3 regions of the Aminobacter sp. DSM 101952 genome follow, and region 1 is predicted to be linked to each of the others. Evidence: riboswitches for the same ligand, from Rfam matches in the RefSeq annotation. Region 1 holds a riboswitch; each other region holds the start of a gene.

Region 1 (7,804 bases):
CCCGCATCGTTGGTGTGAAACTGGTCATGATGGATCTTCGAGCGGCAGACGTCCATCAGCTCTTCCGAGCCGCGCAGCATGCAGGGCGTGGTGCCGCACACCTGGATATGGGCGCGCGTGCCGACCGGCTTGAGCTGGAACTGCGTGTAGAAGGTCGCGACTTCGAGGGCGCGGATATAGGGCATGTCGAGCATATCGGCGACATGCTCGATGGCAGCCTTCGTCACCCAGCCGTCCTGCTCCTGCGCAAGCATGAGCAGCGGGATGACGGCCGACTGTTCGCGGCCCTTGGGGTACTTCTTGATCCAGGTCTTGGCCTGCGCCGTGAATGCCTTGTTGAAGGCGAAGGACGCTGGCTGGACGCTGGCTTCTGCGAGACGGCGGACTGACATTTAGCGGTCGACCTCACCAAACACGATGTCGAGGGAGCCGAGAACGGCCGAGATATCCGCGAGCATGTGGCCGCGGCACAGGAAATCCATCGCCTGGAGATGGGCGAAGCCTGGCGCGCGCAGCTTGCAGCGGTAGGGCTTGTTGGTGCCGTCGGAGACCAGGAAGACGCCGAACTCGCCCTTGGGCGCCTCGACGGCCGCATAGACCTCGCCAGCCGGCACGCGGTAGCCTTCGGTGTAGAGCTTGAAGTGATGGATCAAGGATTCCATCGAGCGCTTCATCGCCTGGCGCTTCGGCGGAACCACCTTGCCGTCCATGTTGGACACCGGGCCGGTGCTCTCCTTGCCGAGCAACAGATCGACGCACTGGCGCATGATCTTCGCCGACTGGCGCATCTCTTCCATGCGGATCAGGTAACGATCGTAGCAGTCGCCGTTCTTGCCGATCGGGATGTCGAAATCCATCTCCGAGTAGCACTCGTAGGGCTGGCTCTTGCGCAGGTCCCAGGCAGCGCCTGAACCGCGCACCATCACGCCCGAGAAGCCCCAGGCCCAGGCGTCGTCGAGCGACACCACGCCGATGTCGACGTTGCGCTGCTTGAAGATGCGGTTGGGGGTCAGAAGGTCGTCGAGGTTCTTGACCGTCTGCAGGAATGGATCGATCCACTTGCCGATGTCTTCGACGAGCTTCTGCGGCAGGTCCTGATGGACGCCGCCCGGACGGAAATAGGCTGCGTGCATGCGCGCGCCGCAGGCCCGCTCATAAAACACCATCAGCTTTTCGCGCTCTTCGAAGCCCCACAGCGGCGGGGTCAGCGCGCCGACGTCCATGGCCTGCGTGGTGACGTTGAGCAGGTGCGACAGGATGCGGCCGATCTCGGAAAACAGTACCCGGATGATCTGGCCGCGCTTCGGCACCTCGATGCCGAGCAGGCGCTCGACCGCGAGCGCAAAAGCATGCTCCTGGTTCATCGGCGCGACATAGTCGAGACGATCGAAATAGGGCACGGCCTGCAGATAGGTCTTCTGCTCGATCAGCTTTTCGGTGCCGCGGTGCAAAAGGCCGATATGCGGATCGACGCGATCGACGACTTCGCCGTCGAGTTCGAGCACCAGGCGCAGGACGCCGTGCGCTGCCGGGTGCTGCGGACCGAAGTTGATGTTGAAGTTACGGACGGAGGTTTCAGCCATGTCGCCGCCTCAATTCGTCTTGGCTTTTTCGTCGCCCGGCAGCACGTATTCGGTGCCTTCCCAAGGAGACAAAAAGTCGAAATTGCGGAATTCCTGCTTGAGCTCGACCGGCTCGTAAACGACGCGCTTCTGCTCGTCGTCGTAACGAACCTCGACGAAACCGGTGAGCGGGAAGTCCTTGCGCAGCGGATGACCCTCGAAACCGTAGTCGGTCAGCAGGCGGCGCAGGTCAGGATGGCCGGAAAACAGGATGCCGTACATGTCGTAGGCTTCGCGCTCGAACCAGTCGGCGCCGGGAAATACCGAAGTGATCGACGGCACCGGCGTGTCTTCGTCCGTGCTGACCTTGACGCGGATGCGCAGGTTCTGGCGCGGCGACATCAGGTGATAGACGACGTCGAAACGCTTGCGGCGCTGCGGATAGTCGACACCGGCGGCATCGATGAATGAGACGAACTGGCACTGCACGTCCGAGCGCAAGAAGGTCATCACGTCGACGATGTCGGCTGCCTTCACCGTCAGCGTCAGTTCGCCATAGGCGACAACGCTTTCTTCGATGTCCGCATCGAGCTTTTCCGCAATGTAGGCGGCAAGGTCGTTCAGGGCTTCACTCATCTGGGATCACCGCTCGATCGTGCCGGTGCGGCGGATCTTCTTCTGGAGAAGAAGGATGCCGTAGAGAAGTGCTTCGGCGGTCGGAGGGCAGCCGGGCACGTAGATGTCGACGGGCACGACGCGATCGCAGCCGCGCACCACCGAATAGGAATAATGGTAGTAGCCGCCGCCATTGGCGCACGAGCCCATCGAAATGACGTAGCGCGGCTCCGGCATCTGGTCGTAGACCTTGCGCAGCGCGGGCGCCATCTTGTTGGTCAGCGTGCCGGCGACGATCATCACGTCCGACTGGCGCGGAGAAGCGCGCGGCGCGATGCCGAAGCGTTCGGCGTCATAACGCGGCATCGAGATGTGCATCATCTCGACGGCGCAGCAGGCCAGGCCGAAGGTCATCCACATCAGCGAGCCGGTGCGCGCCCAGGTGATCAGCGCCTCGGACGAGGTGACGATGAAGCCCTTGTCCGAAAGCTCGCTGTTCAGCTCGCCGAAAAAGGCGTCGTCGGAACCGATGAGCTTGCCGGTGTTAGGATCGATGATGCCTTTCGGCTTCGGCGCGATCAGGGTGCCGGAGGCGTCGTTCAATCCCATTCCAGCGCTCCCTTTTTCCACTCGTAGATAAAGCCGATGGTCAGCACGGCCAGGAAGATCATCATCGACCAGAAGCCGAGCATTCCGATCTCGCCGAAGGACACCGCCCACGGGAACAGGAACGCCACTTCGAGATCGAAGATGATGAACAGGATGGAGACCAGGTAGAAGCGAATGTCGAACTTCATGCGGGCATCGTCGAACGAGTTGAAGCCGCACTCGTAGGCAGAAAGCTTCTCCGGATCCGGATTTCGGTAGGCGACAAGGAAGGGCGCCACGATAAGGGCGATGCCGACGAGTAGCGCCACACCGATGAAGATGACGATGGGCAGATACGAACTCAGGAGAGCGTTCATGCTGCGAATTCCGTTGGTGGCCTATCCACCCAGATTTACAGCACGGGGTCCGTTTCCGGAAGCGCGACGAATTCTCGCCGGCCCTGACGAAACGGTCGTGCTGCAATGCGGCGACGGTTAGCGCAGCCGGTCGGGCGAAGCAAGCCCAACCTTGTCCAAAACGGGGCAAACCCCACCGCTGGACCAAAATCCTGCGCGTGTGGCTCCTGTTTGATTTCCTTCGTCTTTTACTCAACTTTACATTCCTGACAAGCCTGGAACCGCACTCCTGCTAGCATTTGCAGCAAAGGCCGATTCTGGTGCCCCTGCGTCACTCATCCGGAGACTGCGATAGCTTGCCGCAATGAAGGAAAAACTCTCGCTTCCCACCGCCCGCCGCATCGCACTCGCGGCCCAGGGCTTCGCCGATCCGCGCCCGTCCGGCGCGATCACCCGACGTCACCTGCAGCGCGTGCTCGGCCGCACCGGCCTGCTGCAGATCGACTCGGTCAGCGCCGTCGTGCGCGCCCACTACATGCCGCTCTATTCGCGCCTCGGCCCCTACCCCATGGCGCTGCTCGACGACGCCATGCAGCCGAAAAAGCGCATGCTCTTCGAATACTGGGCGCATGAAGCCTCGCTGCTGCCGCTGGAGACCTTTCCGCTGCTGCGCTGGCGCATGGAGCGGGCGGACACCGAGATGTATTCGGGGCTGGCGAAGTTCGGCCGCGAGCAGGCTCCTTACATAGAAGGGATCTATCGCCAGGTGGTCGACCGCGGCCCGATCGCCGCCTCGGACATCGAGGGCGCCAAGGGTTCGGGCGGCTGGTGGGGCTGGAGCCTTGAGAAGCGCGCCTTCGAATGGCTGTTCTGGGCCGGCCGCATCACCACCCATTCCCGCCGCGGCTTCGAGCGTCTCTACGACCTGCCCGAGCGCGTGCTGCCGGCCGACATCTACAACAGCCCTGCCCTGCGGGCCGAAGATGCCCATCGCGAACTGTTGCGAATCTCCGCTCAGGCCCATGGCGTCGCGACCGGCATCTGCCTGCGCGACTATTTCCGCCTGTCGCCGGACGACATGAAGGGCCGGCTCGAAGAGCTGGTCGAGATGGGCGAACTGATTCCCGTGCGCGTCGAAGGCTGGAACAGGCAGGCCTATCTGCATGCCGAGGCCCGCATCCCTCGAAAAGTGCAAGCACGCGCCCTGCTCGCGCCCTTCGACCCGCTGGTGTTCGAGCGCACCCGCGCCGAGCAATTGTTCGACTTCCGCTACCGCATCGAGATCTACACGCCAGCGGACAAGCGCCAGTACGGCTACTACGTCCTGCCCTTCCTGCTCGGCGAACGCATCGTCGCCCGCATCGACCTCAAGGCCGACCGCCCGGCCGGCGTGCTGCGCGTCCACGCCGCCTATGCCGAGCCCTGCGCGCCGCCGGAAACAGCAGCCCAACTCTTTGAAGAACTCAAGCAGATGCGCGACTGGCTCGGCCTCGAACGCATCGAGGTCACGCCCGCCGGCGACCTCGGCCCGGCGCTGAGCGACATTGTTGGTCGCTCCATTGCGTTGACTCCACCCCGCGCGAAAGCCTAAATCGCCCACAGACGGTCCTTCGCCCGCAACGGCGGAGGCTAAGAGGGAATGCGGTGCGGCGCATATGCGCCAAAACCGCGGCTGTCCCCGCAACTGTGAGCGAAGAGCCAGACCCGAAGACCACTGGGATTTCCCGGGAAGGCGGGCGAAGGCGACGATCCGCAAGCCAGGAGACCTGCCGTCGCAGACATTGATCCGATCGCCTGGCGGGTGCCCCGGGCAGGGAGCCTGGATTTGGACTTCGACGACAACCTTCCGGTCGGAACTTCTGACGCATCCGGCGATGCAGCAGGCGCGCGCGCCTGCGACGTGACCATCCTCGTGTGCTCCTCCTGCCGTGACGAAACCGGTTCGGACGCCCATCCCCGCGCCGGAGAAAGACTTGCCGAATCCGCCCGTCGGGCAGCAGTCGGCCAAGGCATCACCGTCCGCACTGTCGAGTGCCTCGGCAATTGCAAGCGCCGCCTGAGTGCCGCCCTGCTCCGGGACGGCGCGTGGAGCTACGTCTTCGGCGATCTCAACGTTTCCTCCGGCGACGATCTCGTCACCGGCGCACAACTGTTCAGCACCTCAACCGACGGCCTGATCCCCTGGCGCGGCCGTCCCGACAGCCTCAAGCGCGGCCTCGTCGCGCGCATCCCTCCGCTTGCTCTCATCAAGGAAGACAAATGACCGCCTCCGTCGAACGCGTTCCCTGCACCGTCGTCACCGGCTTTCTCGGCGCCGGCAAGACCACGCTGCTCCGCAACATCCTCGAGAATTCCAAGGGCAAGCGCCTCGCCATCATCGTCAACGAGTTCGGCGATGTCGGCATCGACGGCGAAATTCTGAAGGGCTGCGGCATCGACGCCTGCCCGGAGGAAAACATCGTCGAGCTGGCAAATGGCTGCATCTGCTGCACCGTCGCCGATGATTTTGTCCCGGCCCTCGACCAGATTCTCGCGCGCACCCCAAAAGTCGACCACATCCTGATCGAGACTTCCGGCCTCGCGCTGCCGAAGCCTCTGGTCCAGGCCTTCCAGTGGCCGACGGTGAAGAGCCGCGTCACCGTCGACGGGGTCATCGCCGTGGTCGATGGCCCGGCTCTCGCCGAAGGCAAGGTCGCCTCCGACATGGAAGCGCTGGCCGCCCAACGCCAGGCCGATGATTCGCTCGATCACGACGACCCTGTCGAGGAGGTGTTCGAGGACCAGGTTGCCTGCGCCGACCTCATCATCCTGTCCAAGTCCGACCTTCTCGACGACGCCGGCCATGCCCGCGCCAGCGCCATCGTCAGCGAGCACCTCGCCCGCGCGGTCAAGATCGTGCCGTCGGCGCATGGCAAGGTCGACCCATCGGTGCTGCTCGGCCTCGGCCTCGCCGTCGAGGACGACATCGAGAACCGCAAGACCCACCACGACGGCGCCTTCGACCACGAGCACGACGATTTCGACACCTTCGTCATCGAGATTCCCTCGATCGCCAACCCCGACGAACTGGCCAAGCGCGTCGCCACGGCCGCCGAGGAAGAAAACGTGCTGCGCGTGAAGGGCTTTGTCGACGTCGGCGGCAAGCCGATGCGCCTGCTCGTCCAGGCCGTCGGCCCGCGCGTCAACCACTACTATGACCGCGCCTGGACCGCCGAGGACGACCGCCGCTCGCGCCTCGTCGTCATTGGCCTCAAGGGCCTCGACCGCCCGGCCATCGAGCGTATCCTGGTCGGCTAAAACGATGTCCCCTCACCCGACCTCCGCTGCGCTCGGTCGACCTCTCTCCAAACTGGAGCGGAGATCGCCGACGTCAGCGCGTGCCTCATCTCCCTGCCGGGGAGAAGGTCGCCCGAAGGGCTGGATGAGGGGGACATTTCGCGCGACCTCAAGCGAGGCGAGCTGATGCACATCCTCACCACCACCTCCGCCTCGCTCGACGACCTCATCGAGCCTGTGGACCTCGGGCAGAAGCCTGCGGATGTGGTGGCGCTGTCCTTCACCGACAGCGATCTGGCAGGCCTCGCCAACGCCTGGAAGGCGGGTGCAGCAAACCTGCCGTCGATGCGGCTCGCCAGCCTGCGCGACCTCCGGCACCCGATGTCGGTCGACCTGTGGATCGACAGCGTGGCTGCCCACGCCAGAGTCATCCTCGTCCGTATCCTCGGTGGTCACGACTGGTGGCGCTACGGCTGCGACCAGCTTGCTGCGGTGGCTCGCGAAAGAGGCATCGCGCTGGCGCTGCTGCCGGGCGAAAGCCATGACGAAGATCTCAGGCTGATCGAAGCCTCGACGCTGCCCCGCGCCGAACTCGATGCCCTGCTCGGCTATTTCCGCGAGGGCGGCCCGGAGAACATGAAGGCGCTGGTCGCGCGGCTGGCTGGGCTGGCGGGTGACAAGAGCATCATCGTAGCACCTGTGGCGATGCCGAAAGCGGGGTTTTATGATCCGGAGCGGGGCGTGATTGAAGCCCCCTTCTCCCCGTTCACGGGGAGAAGGTCCCGGCAGGGGGATGAGGGGCAAGCACCGACCTCTGGCAGCTTTGCGCAGCCCCTCAACCGCCCCTTCGGGGCACCTTCTCCCCGTGAACGGGGAGAAGGAAACGTCATCCCCATCCTCTTCTACCGTTCGATGCTGCTCGCCGCAGACGTCGCCCCCATCGACGCGCTGGTCGAAGCACTCAGGGCACACGGCCTGCGCCCCGTCCCGATCTTCGTCTCCAGCCTTAAGGACAAGGCGTCCCTCGCCTTCGTCGAGACCGCCCTCGCACAGCTCAACCCCGCGGCCATCGTCACCGCCACCGCCTTCGCCGCCGGCGCCGAGCCGGGCGCGGAAACGCTGTTCGACCGCGCCGGCGTGCCGGTGTTCCAGGTCATCGTCGCCACCACCCGCCGCGAGGCCTGGGAGGGCAGCCCGCGAGGTCTCGCGCCCGCCGACCTTGCCATGCATGTGGTGATGCCCGAACTCGACGGCCGCATCCTCGCCGGCGCCGTCTCCTTCAAGGCCGAGAGCGAGGTCGACCCCGCGCTCGGCTTCCGCGCCTTTGCCAACCGGCCCGAACCCGACCGCGTCGACCAGGTCGCCCGCCGCATCGCCGCGCATCTCAGGCTGCGCGAGACGCGGCCC
Region 2 (7,804 bases), on a different contig from region 1:
AAGCAAAAGACCGGCACGACGCCGATGGACTGGATCCGCCACGAGCGCATGAACCTGGCCAAGCGCCTGCTGATCGCAGCCGACATCAAGATCGCTGCCGTAGCGCTAAGCTGCGGCTATGCCGATCCCTATCATTTCAGCCGCGACTTCCGCCGCATCGCCGGCCAGTCGCCAAGCGAGTTCAGGCGGGCGCAGGGGCAATAGCGGCTCGACGACGATCGCTGGCCCAGTGCCTGCCCCGTCGACATGCCACTTCGTTTCGGGCAGGCTGCGGACCTCGCCCCACCAGCACGAGCGCACCGACATGACGTCCAAGCCAGCGGTCTACGAATTCAACGCGGCCATCGTGCGCGAGCCGGCTCGGTCGGTTGTCAACGGCCTGCGCGCCGACGACCGCGGCAACCCGACCTATGACGGCGTCAAGGCCGAGCATGCGGCCTATGTCGCGACGATGCGCGCCGCAGGCGTGGAGGTGACGGCGCTGCCGGCGCTTGAGGCGTTTCCCGATTCGATCTTCGTCGAGGACCCGGCGCTGGTGTTTCCCGAAGGGGCGATCCTGCTTCGGCCCGGCGCCGAGACGCGCGTCAGGGAAACCGTCGAGATCGCACCCACGCTGAAGGCCATGTTCGGCACCGTGGTCGACCTGCCCACGCCCGGCTATGCCGATGGCGGCGACGTGCTGACGACGCCGAGAAGCGTGATGATCGGGCTGTCGGCCCGCACCGACCGGGCTGGTGCCGAAGGGCTGATCGCCAGCCTCGACCGGCTCGGGCGCAAGGGCGAGATCGTGCAGACGCCGGAAGGCGTGCTGCATTTCAAGAGCGACTGTTCACTGCTCGACGGCGAGACCATGCTGTCGACGAAGCGGCTTGCGCGCTCGGGCGTGTTCAAGGGTTTCCGCGAGGTGCTCATCCCCGAGGGCGAGGAGCCGGCGGCCAACGCGCTGCGCGTCAACGACGTGGTGATGGTCGGGGCGGATTACCCCCGGACCATCGCGATGCTTGACAAGCTCGGCTACCAGGTGGTCGCGCTCAAGACCACCGAGATCGGCAAGATCGACGCCGGCCTGTCGTGCATGTCGCTGCGCTGGCACCGCGGCCAACGCCTTTGATCGGCATGCCGTCCCTGAGCGTCGGCAAGTATTGGTCAAGCTTCGTGACAATGTAGGGATCGCGACAACGGACCGGGCGGTTTGCGACAATCGCAACCGACGAGACGTCCGACAGCAACAGATCAATTGACAAGGCTTCCGCCGGCTGTCTAGTCTCGACCCCGGAATCGGTTCCACCGAAAGGTGGATGAAAAGGGAACACGGTGAGGCCGAAGGCCAAATCCGCGACTGCCCCCGCAACTGTAACCGTTGAGCCTCTTCCATCATGCCACTGAACGCATTCGTGCGTTCGGGAAGGCGGAAGAAGGCTATGACACGGAAGTCAGGAGACCTGCCCGTTCCGGTCACCCATGCTTGTCCACGGGGTGTGGTCAGGCGCGGTCGCCCGTGGCGGTGACATTGAAAAGTGTTGCCGCATGCGGAAGGCCGCCGGGTCGATCTTGTCCCAATGTCTGCCTGCCGACCTGTCTTGCCTGCGGTTTGGAACCGGGTGCGATGCCTGTCGCGCCCACCGAACCATTTGGGGGCAGAATTGCAGAGACTCATCCTCGCCACCAGCGCCGTCGCGCTGGTCATTCCGACGCAAACCCACGCGCAGCAGTCGCCGTCGCGCGACGACGTGACCGTGCTTCGACCGCTGGTGGTGTCGACGCCGCTGCGGCGCGAGACGGCGCTCGTCCGCTCGACGTCGTCGGTCACCGTCATCGACGAGGAGGAGCTCCGGACATCGGCGGCCGCCGACCTGCCGTCGCTGCTCAAGCGCTACGCCGGCGTGTCGATCATCGGCTATGGCGGCCAGGGCTCGGCCTCGAACGTCTCCCTGCGCGGTATGTCGGCCGGGCAGACTCTGGTGCTGGTCAACGGCATCCGCACCGCCTCGGCAACCAGCGGCACCAGCTCGATCTTCAACATTCCCCTTGCCTCGATCGAACGAATCGAGATCGCCAAGGGGCCGCACTCGGCCCAGTATGGCGCCGACGCGATCGGCGGCGTCGTCAACATCATCACCAGGCAAGGTGGCCAGTGCGCCGACGGCCGCAGTGCCTGCGCCAGCATCACCACCGGCGTCACATACCCATGGGGCGGCTATGTCTCGGGCGATGTGCGCGGCCGCAGCGAAGGAGGCGTCGACTACTCCGTCGGCGGCAGCATTCTCGGCACGCGCGGCTACGACTTCACCACGCCGCTGGCCTGGGGCCACGAGCCCGACGATGACGGCTTCCTGCAGGGCTCGCTGAATTTTTCGCTGGCCAAGGAATTCGACTGGGGCAGGCTTTATGCCGACGGCCTGTTCGCACGCGGCCGTTCGCAATATGACGACACCTTCCCGTCCAGCAATGAAGTCGACACCGACACGTTTGCCGGCAAGGCAGGTGCGCGGCTGAAGCACTCCGACAGTTGGTCCTCGACTGTCGAGCTGTCCAGCAGCCTGGACAGTTCGACCAACTTCCGTGACGGGGTTCCGGGCGACAGCAGGTTCGACACCAAGCGCTACGGCATCTTCGCCTCGACCGAAAAGACCTTCGAGACCGGCGATGCCCGCCATGTCGTGACCGGCGGGGCCGAGGCCTATCGCGAACAGGTCGATACCACCGTCGATTTCGACGTCACCTCGCGCGGTCTCGGGGCGGTGTTCGGACAATATTCGGTCGAATATGGCGCGCTGACCATCGACAGCGGGCTGCGCTACGATCACAACGAGCAGTTCGGCGGTGCCACCACCTACAATATCGGTGCCAGCTTCGAGATCGTGCCCGATCTCGTCGCCCGGGCCTCCTACGGCACCGGCTTCCGCGCCCCGACCTTCAACGACCTCTATTATCCCGGCTATTCGAACCCGAATTTGAAGCCGGAGACATCCCGGTCCTACGAACTTGGCGTCAACTGGCGGCCTACCGACAGCACGACGCTCGACGTCGCCTTCTACCAGACGTGGCTGAGCGACGCGATCGCCTCCAACCCGCCCACCTACGTCCCCTTCAACGTTGCGCGCGCCAAGGTGACGGGCGTCGAGGCATCGCTGTCGCACGAGTTCGGCGACCGCTGGAGCGGCAAGGCATCGATCGACTACCGCTCGCCCAGGAACGAGGACAACGGCCGCTACATTCCCTATCGCGACCGCTTCAAGGCGACTGCCGAGCTGGGTTTTGCCGCGACCGACAGCCTGGACCTGACCGCCAGGCTGCTCTACGGCGCAGCGCGCTACGCCGACGCTGCGAACACAGTAAAACTGCCCGACTACGTGACGGTGGATTTTGCCGCCAACTACACATTTGATGCGCAGTCGAGCCTGAAATTCTCGGTCGAGAACCTGTTCGACGAGCAGTATTCGACCGTCACCAACTATCGCGCGCCGGGCCGGACCTTCAGCCTGAGCTTCACGCGCGTGTTCTGATGGGAGCCAGCATGCCGACCGATCGCTTCCGCATCCCCCGCCGTCGAGCGTGGCTGCTCGTGCTGGCGGGGGCCATATCCAGCACCGCTGCCCCGGCCATCGCCGCGCCGCCGAAACGCGTCGTCTCGATGAATGTCTGCACCGATCAGCTGGCCATGCTGGTGGCGGCGGAGGGCCAATTGCACTCCGTCTCATATCTGGCGCGAGACCCCGAGACGTCGGTGCTCGCCGGGCGCGCCAAGGGCCTCGTCGTCAACCATGGCCTCGCCGAGGAGGTCTTCCTGATGCAGCCCGACCTTGTGCTTGCGGGTGCCTACACGACGCGGTCGACCGTTGCCCTGTTGCGGCGCCTCGGCACGCGCGTCGAGGAATTCGCACCCGACAATTCCATCGCCGAGATCAGGGCGAACATCGTCCGCATGGGCGAGGTGCTGGAGCGGCGTGAGCGGGCGGCGGACCTGGTCGCGGAACTGGACAATGGGGTGGCTGAACTGGCCGCCCGGCCGGCCTCGGGAAAGACGGTCGCGACCTACTATGCCAACAGCTACACGTCGGGCGCGGGCACCCTGGTCGGCGACATCGTCAGGCTCTCGGGCCTCGTCAATGTCGCCGACGAGTTGGGCCTGAGCGGCACGGCCCGTCTGCCGCTCGAGATGCTGGTGCTGGCCCAGCCCGATCTCGTCGCCGGCGGCGGCGAAAGCTACGATGCACCGGCGCTGGCACAGGAGAATTTCGTTCACCCGGCATACCGGGCGATTGCTGCGCAAGGCAGCACCGTGCCGGTTCCGGCGCGCTACACCATCTGCGGCGCGCCATTCACGCTCGAGGCCGCGCGCCTGATGCGCGACGCCGCCGACGGCAAGGGTGGCGTCCAATGAGCGACACCTCTCGCTACGGCCTGGTGCTGGGGGCGCTTGCCGCGCTCACCACGATCCTGTTCCTGCTTTCGCTGACCGTCGGTCCGGCAGCGCTTGGTTTCAGCGACAGCATCGCCGCACTGTTTTCCGACAAGGCCGGCGCCATCGAACTGATCATGGGCGAGATCCGCCTGCCGCGCGCGCTGCTCGGCCTGATGGTCGGGGCGACGCTCGGCCTCTCCGGTGCCGCGCTGCAGGGCTATTTGCGCAATCCGCTGGCCGAGCCGGGGCTGATCGGCGTCAGCGCCTCGGCCTCGCTGGGCGCGGTCATCGCCATCTATTCCGGGCTGGCGGCGATCTTCCCGCTCGCCTTGCCGCTGTCGGCGCTGGCCGCCGCGGTGCTGGCCGTCGTCGTCGTTCAAGCTCTCGCCGGCCTGCGCGGCAGCACCCTGACCATCATCCTGGCCGGCGTGGCGGTGTCGAGCTTTGCCGGCGCGATGACCTCGCTGGCGCTCAACCTGTCGCCCAATCCGTTCGCCGCGCTCGAAATCATGTTCTGGATGCTCGGATCGCTGACCGACCGGTCGATGGCGCATGTCTGGCTGGCCCTGCCGTTCATGCTCGCGGGCTGGCTGATGCTGGCGATGCTGGGCCGGGCGCTGGATGCGCTGACCCTCGGCAACGAGACGGCGGCAAGCATGGGGATCGACATGCGGAGGGTGCAGTTTCTTGCCGTCTTCGGCACGGCATCGGCGGTCGGCGCGGCGACGGCCGTGGCCGGCGCCATCGGCTTTGTCGGCCTCGTCGTGCCGCACATGCTTCGTCCCCTGGTCGGGGCACGGCCGTCGCGACTCCTGCCGGCAAGCGCTCTCGGCGGCGCCTGCATGCTGCTGGCCGCCGACATCCTGGTTCGGGTCATCGCACCCGAGCGCGACCTCAAGCTCGGCGTGCTGACCGCCATCGTCGGTGCGCCGTTCTTCCTCTGGCTGGTCTACCGCACGAGAAGGAAGCTCGCGTGATGCTGCTCGACGTTCAAAATCTCAAGGCATCGCTGGGCAAGCGGCAGGTGCTCAACGGCATTTCCTTCTCCGTGATGCCGGGCGAGTTCATCGGCCTGATCGGGCCCAACGGCGCTGGCAAGTCGACCTTGCTGCGGGCACTGCTGGGGCTCATTCCCTCGCAAGGAGCCGTGGCCCTGGGGACGCTCGACGCCACCCATGTCGGCGCCAGGGAGCGCGCACTCCATATGGCCTATGTCGCGCAGGAGCGCGAGATCGCCTGGGCGGTTCCGGTCGAGATACTGGTGTCGCTCGGCCGCTCGCCACACCGGCCGGAGTTTGCGGCGCTCACCGCCACCGACCGCGCCGCCGTCGAACGGGCGATGCAGCGGATGGAGGTGGACGGGTTCCGCGAGCGGGCGGCGACCGAACTGTCGGGCGGAGAGAAGGCGCGCGTCCTGATCGCCCGGGCGCTGGCCCAGGAAACGCCGCTGCTGATTGCAGACGAGCCGACGGCAGGCCTCGACCCGTCGCACCAGATCACGCTGATGCGCCTGTTCGCCGAGCTTGCGGCGAGCGAACGCAGCGTCGTCGCCTCGCTGCACGATCTCGGACTTGCAGCGCGCTGGTGCACCCGCCTGCTGCTCATCGACGGCGGCCGGATCGTCGCCGACGGACCACCTGCCGACGTGCTCACCGCCGAGGCGCTGCGCACCGTCTACGGTGTCGAGGCCTTTTTCGGCGAGAGCGCGGGCGGGCTGGTGGTGCAGCCACTCGATCTCGTCGCCGAAACCGGAGTTTTGCCATGACCCACCTGGAGCAGCTGCTGCGCCATCACCTGCTTGACTGGCGAAGCGGATGGAGCATGGGCACGTTCGGCGCCATCGCCGAGTTCCATCAGGATGACGGCGAGATCGCGGTGATCGACGACCGCCAACTCCTGACCCGGGCAACGCGGCGCGGCGGCATCCGCCTGGAACGCAGCATAATGGCCGGGTTGGTGCCCGTCGCCTACGAGACGCTGAGCCCGAGGCGGCATCGCTGGAGCCAGGCGCTGGCGCTGTGCCTGCCCGATGCCAAGGCCCGGCGCAGCGGCCGATCGGTGCTGACCGAGATCGGACCGGACGACCACGCGATCCGCGGCATCGACCGGACCGGCATCCTGTTCGACATGGGCCTGTCCCTGCCGCAATGCGATTTCTGCATTCGCACCAGCGAGCCGAAGCTCCTGGTCGAGCTGCGCGCCAATCTTGGCCGGTCGGTGTTCGACCCTGCCAGCGGCGCCATGCCGGCGATCCTGCGAACGCACCCGCATCGCGTCGCGCTGACCAATATCGGCCGCGTCGAGGTCTACCAGAAGATCGGCGGACCGGACACCGGCGGCGTGTCGCCGGAGGGGCCACATACGCATGTGCTGCCGAAGCTGCTGAAGGGCGGGCGTACCCATTCGGCCAACGCGCCGATCCCCGACGGCCTGCTGCCGCTCGGCGCGCTTCACCCCGGCAACCCCGTCATCGATCCGCTCGGACGCGACCGGCCGTTCGAGCCGATCCTGCATGGCGCATTCCAGGAGATGATGACCCGCTTCGGCACGGCCGAAGCCCTGGCCGGACGGATACATGTCGACGGCGCGCTCGCTGCCGGACTGTCGCCGATCGAAACCGAAGCGCCCTCCGGCCGCTTTGCCCGGTCGGCGATGCGGGTCGCGTTGCGCCAGAAGGCCCATCTCGCTGCGCATTTTGGCGATACCGCGCTCGCCCGGCTGGTTGCGGACTGGCAAGCGGCCTTCGAGCAATCCGCAACGGAAACCGAAGATGACGACGCTCCCGGCCACTGACGCCGCCATGCACGAGACGTTTGCGAACAAAACGGGCGTGGCCTTCCGATGATTTCTTGATAAAAGAAGTCAAGAATGTTAGTGGGCTCCCGACCCGGCCGGGCAAGAGGCGCTCAAGCCACCGGTCAAATGGTTCGAAGTCGGAGATTCGAGATGCTAGGCAGTGGGCTCATCGCAAGTGAAGGCAAGGCCGGCCGATCCGGGCCGATCCGCCGATCCGCGCAGATCCTCGCCGTCATGTGTCTCGTCGCATCAACAACAGCAGCGTTCTCCCAAGACGCCGCTCCGGGCAATGCGCCCGTCCAGCCGGCACCCGCCGCCCAGGCGCCGGCTGTCCCCACGTCCCAGGCTCCTGCCGCGCAGGCCCCGGCCGCCGCCGGAGAAGCCTCAGGTGCACCGGCGGTGCCGCAGCCAGCACCTGCTGCAGCCGCGCCGAACGCAGCGCCCACGACATCGCCTGCTCCGGCAGGTGGCGGGGCCGCAACTGGCGACCGTTTGCCCGGTGCCGTGCCCATGGGCATCGAAGCGCCGCTCGACAACATGACCGGCGCAGCGCCCGCCGCCGAGGTCCCGGCCAGCACGCTGCCGCACGACCTGTCGCCATGG
Region 3 (7,804 bases), on a different contig from region 1:
TAAAGGCCGAGATTGCTGTCCTCGTCCGACTTGAACAGCGCGGTGATGGCACGCAGCACGGTGAACACCGAAGGCACGCGCGAGCGCTCCTCCTCGGTGAAAACCCGGCCGGGGGTGGCGATGTCGAGCCTGATCAGGTGCTTGCCGGCCTCGGCGATGGTCAGCTCCTCGAGCGGTGCCAGCGCGGCGTGGATGACCGGCAGCAGCACCTCGCCGCGCGCATTGAGCGCCTCGATCTTCATCGAGCGCCCGCGTGCCGAGATGACCACCGGCGGGTCGATGATCGCGGTGTCCCAGCGGGTGTAGCGGCCGGGGTACTCGTAGTTGGAGGAAAACACCGCGCCGCGGCGGCTGTTCAGCCCGTCGAGATAGGTCTCGATCGCTCCGGCATAGGCGGTTTCGTGGCGTTGCCTGGTGATGGACACCCCACCAGCGGTCACGTAGCGCTCGGCACCGTTATCAAGCAGTTCCAACGTCATTCCCGTCTCCATCCGTTGCCGTGGGAGCGTTCCGGAGCCTGGTTCGAAAAAACAAATGGCCGCCCGGAAATCCCGTTGCGGCCATCACAATTTTCACGCGCACGCGCTTCAAGAGGCCGCTGTCAGCTGGCCCGCCACCAAATGTTCTGGAGCGAAGTCGTGTTCATGGCAAATCCATAGCTAGGAAAAACCGGGGGTGCAACTGGATTTGCGTCGTCTTGCATTGCATTACCAACTGACGCTCAATTTGTTGTCCGGCGGCGCATCAGCACCACGAAAGCCACGCCGCCGATCAGTCCGGTGACGATGCCGAGCGGCATGTCCTGCGGCGGCATCACCGTGCGGGCGGCCATGTCGGCGGCGATCAGGAAGATCGCGCCCACCAGCGCCGACAGCGGCAGGACGCGGCGATAGTCGCCGCCGACGAAGAAGCGCACGATGTGCGGGATCATCAGGCCGACGAAGGCGATGACGCCGGAATAGGCGACGGCGCAGCCGGTCAGCAGCGCGCAGACGACGAAGACCTTGAGCCGGAAGGCGCGCGCCGGGATGCCGAGGGCCGTCGCGCTCTCGTCGCCCAGCGTCATGGCATTGAGGTTGCGGGTCTGCGTCATCAGCCACGCGCCGCCGAGTACGAGGGCGATGAGCGGGTAGGGCAGGTGGCTCCACTGCGCCAGGCCGAGCCCGCCAAGCATCCAGAAGATGGCGACATGGGCGGCCCTGGGATCGCCGATGAAGATCGACAGGTTGGCGGCGGCCGAGATGATGAAGCTGACGGCCACGCCGGCGAGGATCAGCTGCCCGGCGGACTGGACCCGTGCCAGATTGGCGATGGCAAGCACCAGGGCGGTTGCCGCCATTGCCCCGGCAAAGGCGAAGACCGGCACGGTGGCCGTGCCGAACACCATGCCGACATGGATCAGCGCCATGATGGCGCCGAAGGCCGCGCCTGACGAAATGCCGAGCAGATGCGGATCGGCGAGCGGGTTGCGCGTCACCGACTGCAGCGCTGCGCCGACCAGCGCCAATGAGGCGCCGACGACCGCACCCAGGATGACGCGCGGGGCGCGGACGTCCCAGACGATGTTTTCGCGGCCGCTCGACCACACCGCCTCGACGCTTCCCGGAACCAGCTTGTTGGCGATGACGCCCCACACGGTCTCCAGCGGGATCGCCACCGGCCCGACGCCGACGGCCACGATCATGGCTATGACAAGCAGCACGGCCAGCCCGGGGATCAGGGCCGGCATGGCGTGGATCAGGACGTGCCGTGGTCCTGCGACGAGGTGGCGGTGCGACACGGGTCAGTCGGCCCGCATCGCGGCGGCGAGTCGCTTGATGGCGGCGATGTTGCGCGGCCCCGGCGTCGCCTCGTTGTATTCGAGCACGAAGAAGCGGTTGTTCTTCACTGCGTCGATGTCCTTGAAGGCCGGATTGGAGCGCATGAACTCGATCTTCTGCCCGGCGGTCACCTCGCCGTAGTTGACGATCACCACCATCTCCGGGTTTCGCTCGATGACCGGCTCCCAGCCGATCTCGACCCAGCTCGACTCGACGTCGTCGGCGATGTTCCTGCCGCCGGCAGCCTCGATGATCGCGGTCGGCATGGCGTAGCGGCCGGCAGTGAACGGCTTCTGCTCGCCGGAATCGTAGAGGAACACGCTGACCGGCTTGTCGAGCTTGGGCAGCGATGCCTGGAAGTCGGCGAGTTCCTTCTCGTAGCCCGATACCAATGCTTCGGCCTTCTCGCGCACGCCGAAGATGGCGCCGAGATTGTTGAGGTCGGCATACATGTCCTGAAGCGAGGACTTGTCCTTCTTCATGATGTGGATGCAGCTCTCGGTCAGCTCGTAGACAGCGACGTTGAAGGGCGCGAGCGTCTCCGGGGTGACGTCGCCGCCGACCTTCATGCCGTAGTTCCAGCCGGCGAAGAACAGGTCGGTGTCGACGCCGAGCAGCACTTCCTTGGTGACGTATTTGGGCGCGAGTTCGGGCAGTTCGCCGACGCCCTTGCGCAGCTCCTCGCTCAGCGTCTTCCAGCCGGAGATGCCGGAATAGCCGGCCATGTGGTCGCCGAGGCCGAGTGCCAGCATCATCTCGGTCAGATTGACGTCGTGCGAGACGGCGCGCTTGGGCGCGGCCTCGAAGGTCACGTCGCGGTTGCAGCTCTTGACGGTGACGGGGAAGCCACTGGCCATGGCTGAGGCGCAGGTGGCGAGCAGGGCGGCGGCGATGATGGGCAGGCGCATTTGGGCTCCTTGGGTTCTGTCAGCGTTCGAGATGGAATGAAAAGCGCGGGCGACCGGTGACGGGATGGTCGTCGAGGGTCGCGCCGACGGAAAAGCTCTGGCGGATGCGCTCGGGCGTCAGGATGTCGGCCGGTGCACCGCAGGCGACAGCGCGACCGGCGTCCATCACCAGCACCCGGTCGGCATGGGCCGAGGCGAGCGCGAGGTCGTGGAGCGAGACGATGACGGTGCAGCCGAGATTGCCAAGCAGTTCCAGGACCTCGAGCTGGTGGCGGATATCGAGATGGTTGGTCGGCTCGTCGAGGATCAAAAGGTCCGGCCGCTGCACCAAGGCGCGTCCGATCATCACGCGCTGCTTCTCGCCGCCGGACAGCGAGTTGAAGTCGCGCGCGGCGAGCGCGGTCAGACCGAGCAGGTCAAGGGCTGCCTCGACGTGGTCGTAGTCGTCGTCGCCGGTGCCGAAGCTGGTCACATGCGGGGTCAGCCCGAGTTCGACGATCTCGGCGACCGTCAGGCCGAAGTCGGAGGCGCTTTCCTGCAGCACGGTGGCGATGCGGCGGGCGCAGTCACGCGGCTTCATCTTCCAGATGTCGGTGCCGTCGAGCCGGACGGTTCCTGAAATCGGCTTGTGGTAGCGGTAGAGGCAGCGCAAAAGGCTCGACTTACCGGCACCGTTGGGGCCGACGATTGCAAGCATTTCGCCGGGGGCGACCGCAAGAGACACCGGTTCGAGGATGGGCCTGGAGGCGCGGGGCCCCCAGCTGACGCCATCGAGCTCGAGCAGTGCCGGGGTCGTGCCTACGAGGCGGCTAGCGGCGTGGACGCGATCGAGCATGTCCTCTCTCCGCAGTCAGGCGGAGGTGGCAGAACGATCCGGTGAGCGCGCCGGTACGGAAAAAGGCAGTCGCAACCATCATCATCTCCGCGGCACACCCCGGCCGGTTGAGTTAATCGGATGATGGCAGGTCTCCTGGCTTGCGGGTTTCTGCGCCTCGGAGCCTTCCCGGCCTTCCGGCCAGTGGCATTTTCCGATTTGCTATCCGCTCACAGTTGCGGGGGCAGCCACGGTTTCGCGTCGAGACGTCTTACCGTGTTCCCATTTAATCCGCTGCCCGAGTCAGGCAGCAGGAACCATCGGAGATGTGGCTACAGCAGTGGCGGATTGCTGACAATCGCTAAAGCGTCATGCCGCCTGCTGAATTGCGTCACGGCGGTCGAGCGCGAAGGAAAACAGCGCGACGCCGAAGGCCGTGAGCGCGATTGCGGCGCCAACGAGAGGCAGGTCGGCATAGCTGACGCCCATCGAGATCGCGGCGCCGCCCGCCCAGGCGCCGGCGGCGTTGCCGGCGTTGAAGGCGCCCTGGTTGAGCGTCGCGGCGAGGTTCGGTGCTTCCGAGGCGGTTTCGACGACGCGCATCTGCATCGGCGGTACGATGACGAAGGTCATCACGCCCCAGAGGAAGATGAGCAGGATTGCAGCTGGTGCCGAATAGCCGAGCTGGGCGAGGGCGACATGGATCGCAGCCATCACCACCAGCGCGCCGATGGCGGTCGGCATCAGCTTCCAGTCGGCCAGCTTGCCGCCGATGATGTTGCCGATGGTCATGCCGCCGCCGAAGAGGAGCAGGATCCAGGTGACCGACGCAACCGACACGCCGGTGACGTCGGTCAGGATCGGCTTGATGTAGGTGAAGACGGCAAACAGGCTGCCCGAGGCGAGCGCCGAGATGATCATGGCGAGCCAGACCTGCAGCTTGCCGAGCACCTTGACCTCGCTGGCCACGCCACCCTTGCCGGGAGGGGCGACGCCCGCCGGCACCAGCCAGGCGATGGCGGCGACCGAGATCAGGCCGATGACGACGACGGCGAAGAAGGTCATGCGCCAGCCGAACGCCTCGCCGAGTGCGGTGCCGCCGGGCACGCCGAGGATGTTGGCGAGCGTCAGGCCGGCAAACATCAGGGCAATGGCGCTGGCGCGCTTGTTGGCGGGAACCAGGCTCGCCGCCACCACCGAGCCAATGCCGAAAAAGGCGCCGTGGCCGAAGGCGGTGATGACGCGGGCGATCATCAGCGTCCAGTAGGTGGGGGCGATGGCACAGAGCAGGTTCCCGAGCACGAACATCATGGCGAGCCCGATCAGCACCGGCTTGCGCGGCAGTTTCGCCGTGCCCACCGCAATGATCGGCGCGCCGATAACGACGCCGAGTGCGTAGCCGGTGACGAGCAGGCCGGCGGCGGGGATCGATACGCCGAGGTCGGCGGCGACCTCCGGCAACAGGCCCATGATCACGAACTCGGTGGTGCCGATGCAAAAGGATGCAACGGCCAGGGCGATGATTGGCAAGGGCATGGGACGGCTCGGGAAATGCTGAAACGATTTAATCCCACATTTTCCTGATGTCGGCTGCGGCGCAAGCGATGTTGGTGCATTGCAGCAATGCGTGGCGCGCATGGCAGCCATTCGGCAACAGCAAGCCGGCTTACATCAGGATTGCTGGTCAGGTCGCGGCGAAGGAACTTGTAGAGCGGCTCGACGGCCGAATTGTCCGCTTGCGCGGCGGGCCAACACCGCCTTCGCAGGCCGGAAATAAAAAGGGGCGCCGAGGCGCCCCTTCCGTTGTCCATGCCCACAGAACTCAGTTCTGCTTCGGCAGCTTGTAGGCGACCACGTAGTCGCCGCGGTCGGGCGACTGGCGTGCGCCGCCGGCGGAGATGACCACATACTGCGTTCCGGTCTCGTGGGAGACGAAGGTCATCGGCGTCGACTGGGCGCCCACGGGCAGCCGGCCCTTCCACAATTCCTCGCCGGTCGTGACGTCCATCGCGCGCAGGTAGTAGTCCTGCGTGCCGGCGTAGAAGACGAGGCCGCCCGAGGTGGCGACGGGGCCACCGAGCGTCGGCATGCCGATCGGGATCTGCATCCCGGTCTTCATGCCGAGGGGGCCGGTGTCCTCGAGGGTGCCGGCCGGGACCTGCCAGACCAATTGCCGCGTTTCGAGGTCGACGGCGCTGATCGTGCCGTAGGGCGGCTGGTGGCAGGGAACGCCGAGCGGCGACATGAAGCCGTTCTTCAGCGCGCCGTAGGGCGTGCCTTTCTGCTGCGACAGGCCGTCATGGGCTGCCGAACCGCCATAGTTGTCGGCCTCCTCGCGGGCGATGAGCTGCACGAACTGCGGCATGCGGATGTCGTTGACGATCAGGAGGCCACGGGCCTCGTCGATCGCGGCACTGCCCCAGTTCATGCCGCCATAATAGCCGGGGTAGATCAGGCTGCGGTCGGTCCTCGGCGGCGTGAACTCGCCGTCGTAGCGCAGCTTCTTGAACTCGATGCGGCAGTAGAGCTGGTCGTAGGGCGTCGCACCCCACATCCGTGCCTCGGTGAACGGCTCGGTGCCGATCGAAGGCATGCCGACCGAGTAAGGCTGGGTCGGAGCGGTCCAGTCGCCCTCCATCGCGCCCTGCGGTACCGGGCGTTCCTCGACTTCGGCGATCGGCTTGCCGTCGCGGCGGTCGAGCATGAAGATCTGGCCGCGCTTGGTCAGCTGGATCAGGGCAGGGGTCTTGCCGCCCTTGCCGTCGGGCACGTCGTAGAGTGCCGGCTGCGCGGGAACGTCATAGTCCCAGATGTCGTGGTGCACGGTCTGGAACTTCCAGCGCTCCTTGCCGGTGTCCATGTCGAGGGCGACGACCGCGGCCGAATATTCCTCGGCCGCCTTGCTGCGGTGGGCGCCCCAGAAATCGGGCGTCGCGTTGCCGGTCGGCAGGTAGACGAGGCCGAGCGCTTCGTCATAGGCCGGCGTCGACCAGACATTCGGCGTGCCGCGCGTGTAGCTCTCGCCTTCCGGCGGCAGCTTGGTGATCGCCGGGTTGCCGAGGTCCCAGGCCCAGACCAGCTCGCCGGTGCGGGCCGAGAAGGCACGGACGGCGCCCGAAGGCTCGCCGGTCTCGACATTGTCCCAGACCCAGCCGCCGACCATGATCAGGTCGCGCATGACGGTGGGGGCCGACGTCTGGAAGTAGAAGCCGTCCTTGATCTCGCCCATGCCCTGCTTGAGATCGACGATGCCGCCATTGCCGAAGTCCTGGCACAGTTCGCCGGTCTTGGCGTCGAGCTGGATCAGGCGGGCGTCGATGGTGGTCATGACGATGCGGGCGGCACAGGCGTTCGATGCCGGTGCAGCGGGAACCGCGGGTGCTGCCGCGATGACGCTCGTCGGTGCCAGCGGGTCGGCGGGAGCGGAGGCTTCCGCCTGGACCGGAGCCGGGCCCGGCTCATAGTAGCTCACGCCGCGGCAGCGCTGCCACAGCGGCGACTTGGCCTTGGGATCGTATTTCCACTTCACGTCGCCCGTGTCCGGGTTCAGCGCGTGAACGATGTTGTTGGGCGAGCAGGTGTAGAGCGTGTCGCCGACGAAGAGTGGCGTGCTCTGGTCCTGTGCCGAGCCCTGCGGGGTGTCGCCATGGCGGAAGGTCCAGGCGACCTCGAGCTGGTTGACGTTGTCGCGGTTGATCTGGTCGATCGGGGCATAGCGCGTGCCGGCCGGCGTGCGGCCGTAGTAGCGCCAGTCGGTGGCGCTGGCGGCTGCCGGCGGCACTGTCGGCGCGGGCTCAGCCTTGGCAAACGCGTTCCGCGTCACGCCGTGCGGGGTAAAGGCGTAGAACGCCGTCGCGGCCAGCGCCACGGCGAGCAGGCCGGCGAGCGCGAAGGGCGTGCGCTTGCCGGTGCTGGCCGGAAACAGCGGAGCGAGCAGCAGTGCGGGAATGGCGATGACGGCAGGCGCCACGAGGCGCGGCACGAGCGGCCAGAATTCGAGGCCGGATTCCCAGATCGCCCAGGCGACCGTCGCCAGGAACACGATGGCGTAGAGCCAGAGGCCGGACTTGCGGCGCATGATGTAGAGGATGCCGGAGGCGATGACGCCGAGGCCGGCGAGGGTGTAGTACCAGGAGCCGCCCAGGCCGATCAACTGGACGCCGCCATAAACGAGCGGCGCGCCGATGACGACCATGAGCAGGCCGAAGAGAACCAGGAGCCAGCCGCCGCTGCCTCCGCTTGTCCGTTGTTCTGCCATTTGT

What was found. Region 1 has a riboswitch for cobalamin ahead of ASC75_RS01005 (DUF1636 family protein). Riboswitches for the same ligand answer to the same signal wherever they lie in the genome.
Region 2: it holds a riboswitch for cobalamin, as region 1 does, so the genes downstream of both, ASC75_RS24900 (TonB-dependent receptor) here and ASC75_RS01005 (DUF1636 family protein) in region 1, are expected to answer to the same signal.
Region 3: it holds a riboswitch for cobalamin, as region 1 does, so the genes downstream of both, ASC75_RS09335 (ABC transporter ATP-binding protein) here and ASC75_RS01005 (DUF1636 family protein) in region 1, are expected to answer to the same signal.

The regions. Positions count from the first base shown of each region.
Region 1 covers NZ_LMCL01000001.1:200,693-208,496, forward strand. Annotated here, with positions in the region: gene nuoE (NADH-quinone oxidoreductase subunit NuoE) at 1-392, opposite strand, end outside; gene ASC75_RS00980 (NADH-quinone oxidoreductase subunit D) at 393-1,583, opposite strand; gene ASC75_RS00985 (NADH-quinone oxidoreductase subunit C) at 1,593-2,198, opposite strand; gene ASC75_RS00990 (NADH-quinone oxidoreductase subunit B) at 2,205-2,786, opposite strand; gene ASC75_RS00995 (NADH-quinone oxidoreductase subunit A) at 2,777-3,142, opposite strand; gene ASC75_RS01000 (winged helix-turn-helix domain-containing protein) at 3,486-4,712, shown strand; cobalamin riboswitch at 4,708-4,910, shown strand; gene ASC75_RS01005 (DUF1636 family protein) at 5,022-5,384, shown strand; gene cobW (cobalamin biosynthesis protein CobW) at 5,381-6,418, shown strand; gene ASC75_RS01015 (cobaltochelatase subunit CobN) at 6,584-7,804, shown strand, end outside.
Region 2 covers NZ_LMCL01000035.1:172,746-180,549, reverse strand. Annotated here, with positions in the region: gene ASC75_RS24910 (AraC family transcriptional regulator) at 1-204, shown strand, start outside; gene ASC75_RS24905 (arginine deiminase family protein) at 305-1,111, shown strand; cobalamin riboswitch at 1,263-1,465, shown strand; gene ASC75_RS24900 (TonB-dependent receptor) at 1,731-3,506, shown strand; gene ASC75_RS24895 (ABC transporter substrate-binding protein) at 3,518-4,384, shown strand; gene ASC75_RS24890 (iron ABC transporter permease) at 4,381-5,382, shown strand; gene ASC75_RS24885 (ABC transporter ATP-binding protein) at 5,379-6,170, shown strand; gene ASC75_RS24880 (hypothetical protein) at 6,167-7,198, shown strand; gene exbB (tonB-system energizer ExbB) at 7,436-7,804, shown strand, end outside.
Region 3 covers NZ_LMCL01000009.1:52,971-60,774, forward strand. Annotated here, with positions in the region: gene ASC75_RS09320 (anthranilate synthase) at 1-479, opposite strand, end outside; gene ASC75_RS09325 (iron ABC transporter permease) at 722-1,729, opposite strand; gene ASC75_RS09330 (ABC transporter substrate-binding protein) at 1,784-2,728, opposite strand; gene ASC75_RS09335 (ABC transporter ATP-binding protein) at 2,748-3,563, opposite strand; cobalamin riboswitch at 3,671-3,879, opposite strand; gene ASC75_RS09340 (MFS transporter) at 3,912-5,078, opposite strand; gene ASC75_RS09345 (membrane-bound PQQ-dependent dehydrogenase, glucose/quinate/shikimate family) at 5,365-7,800, opposite strand.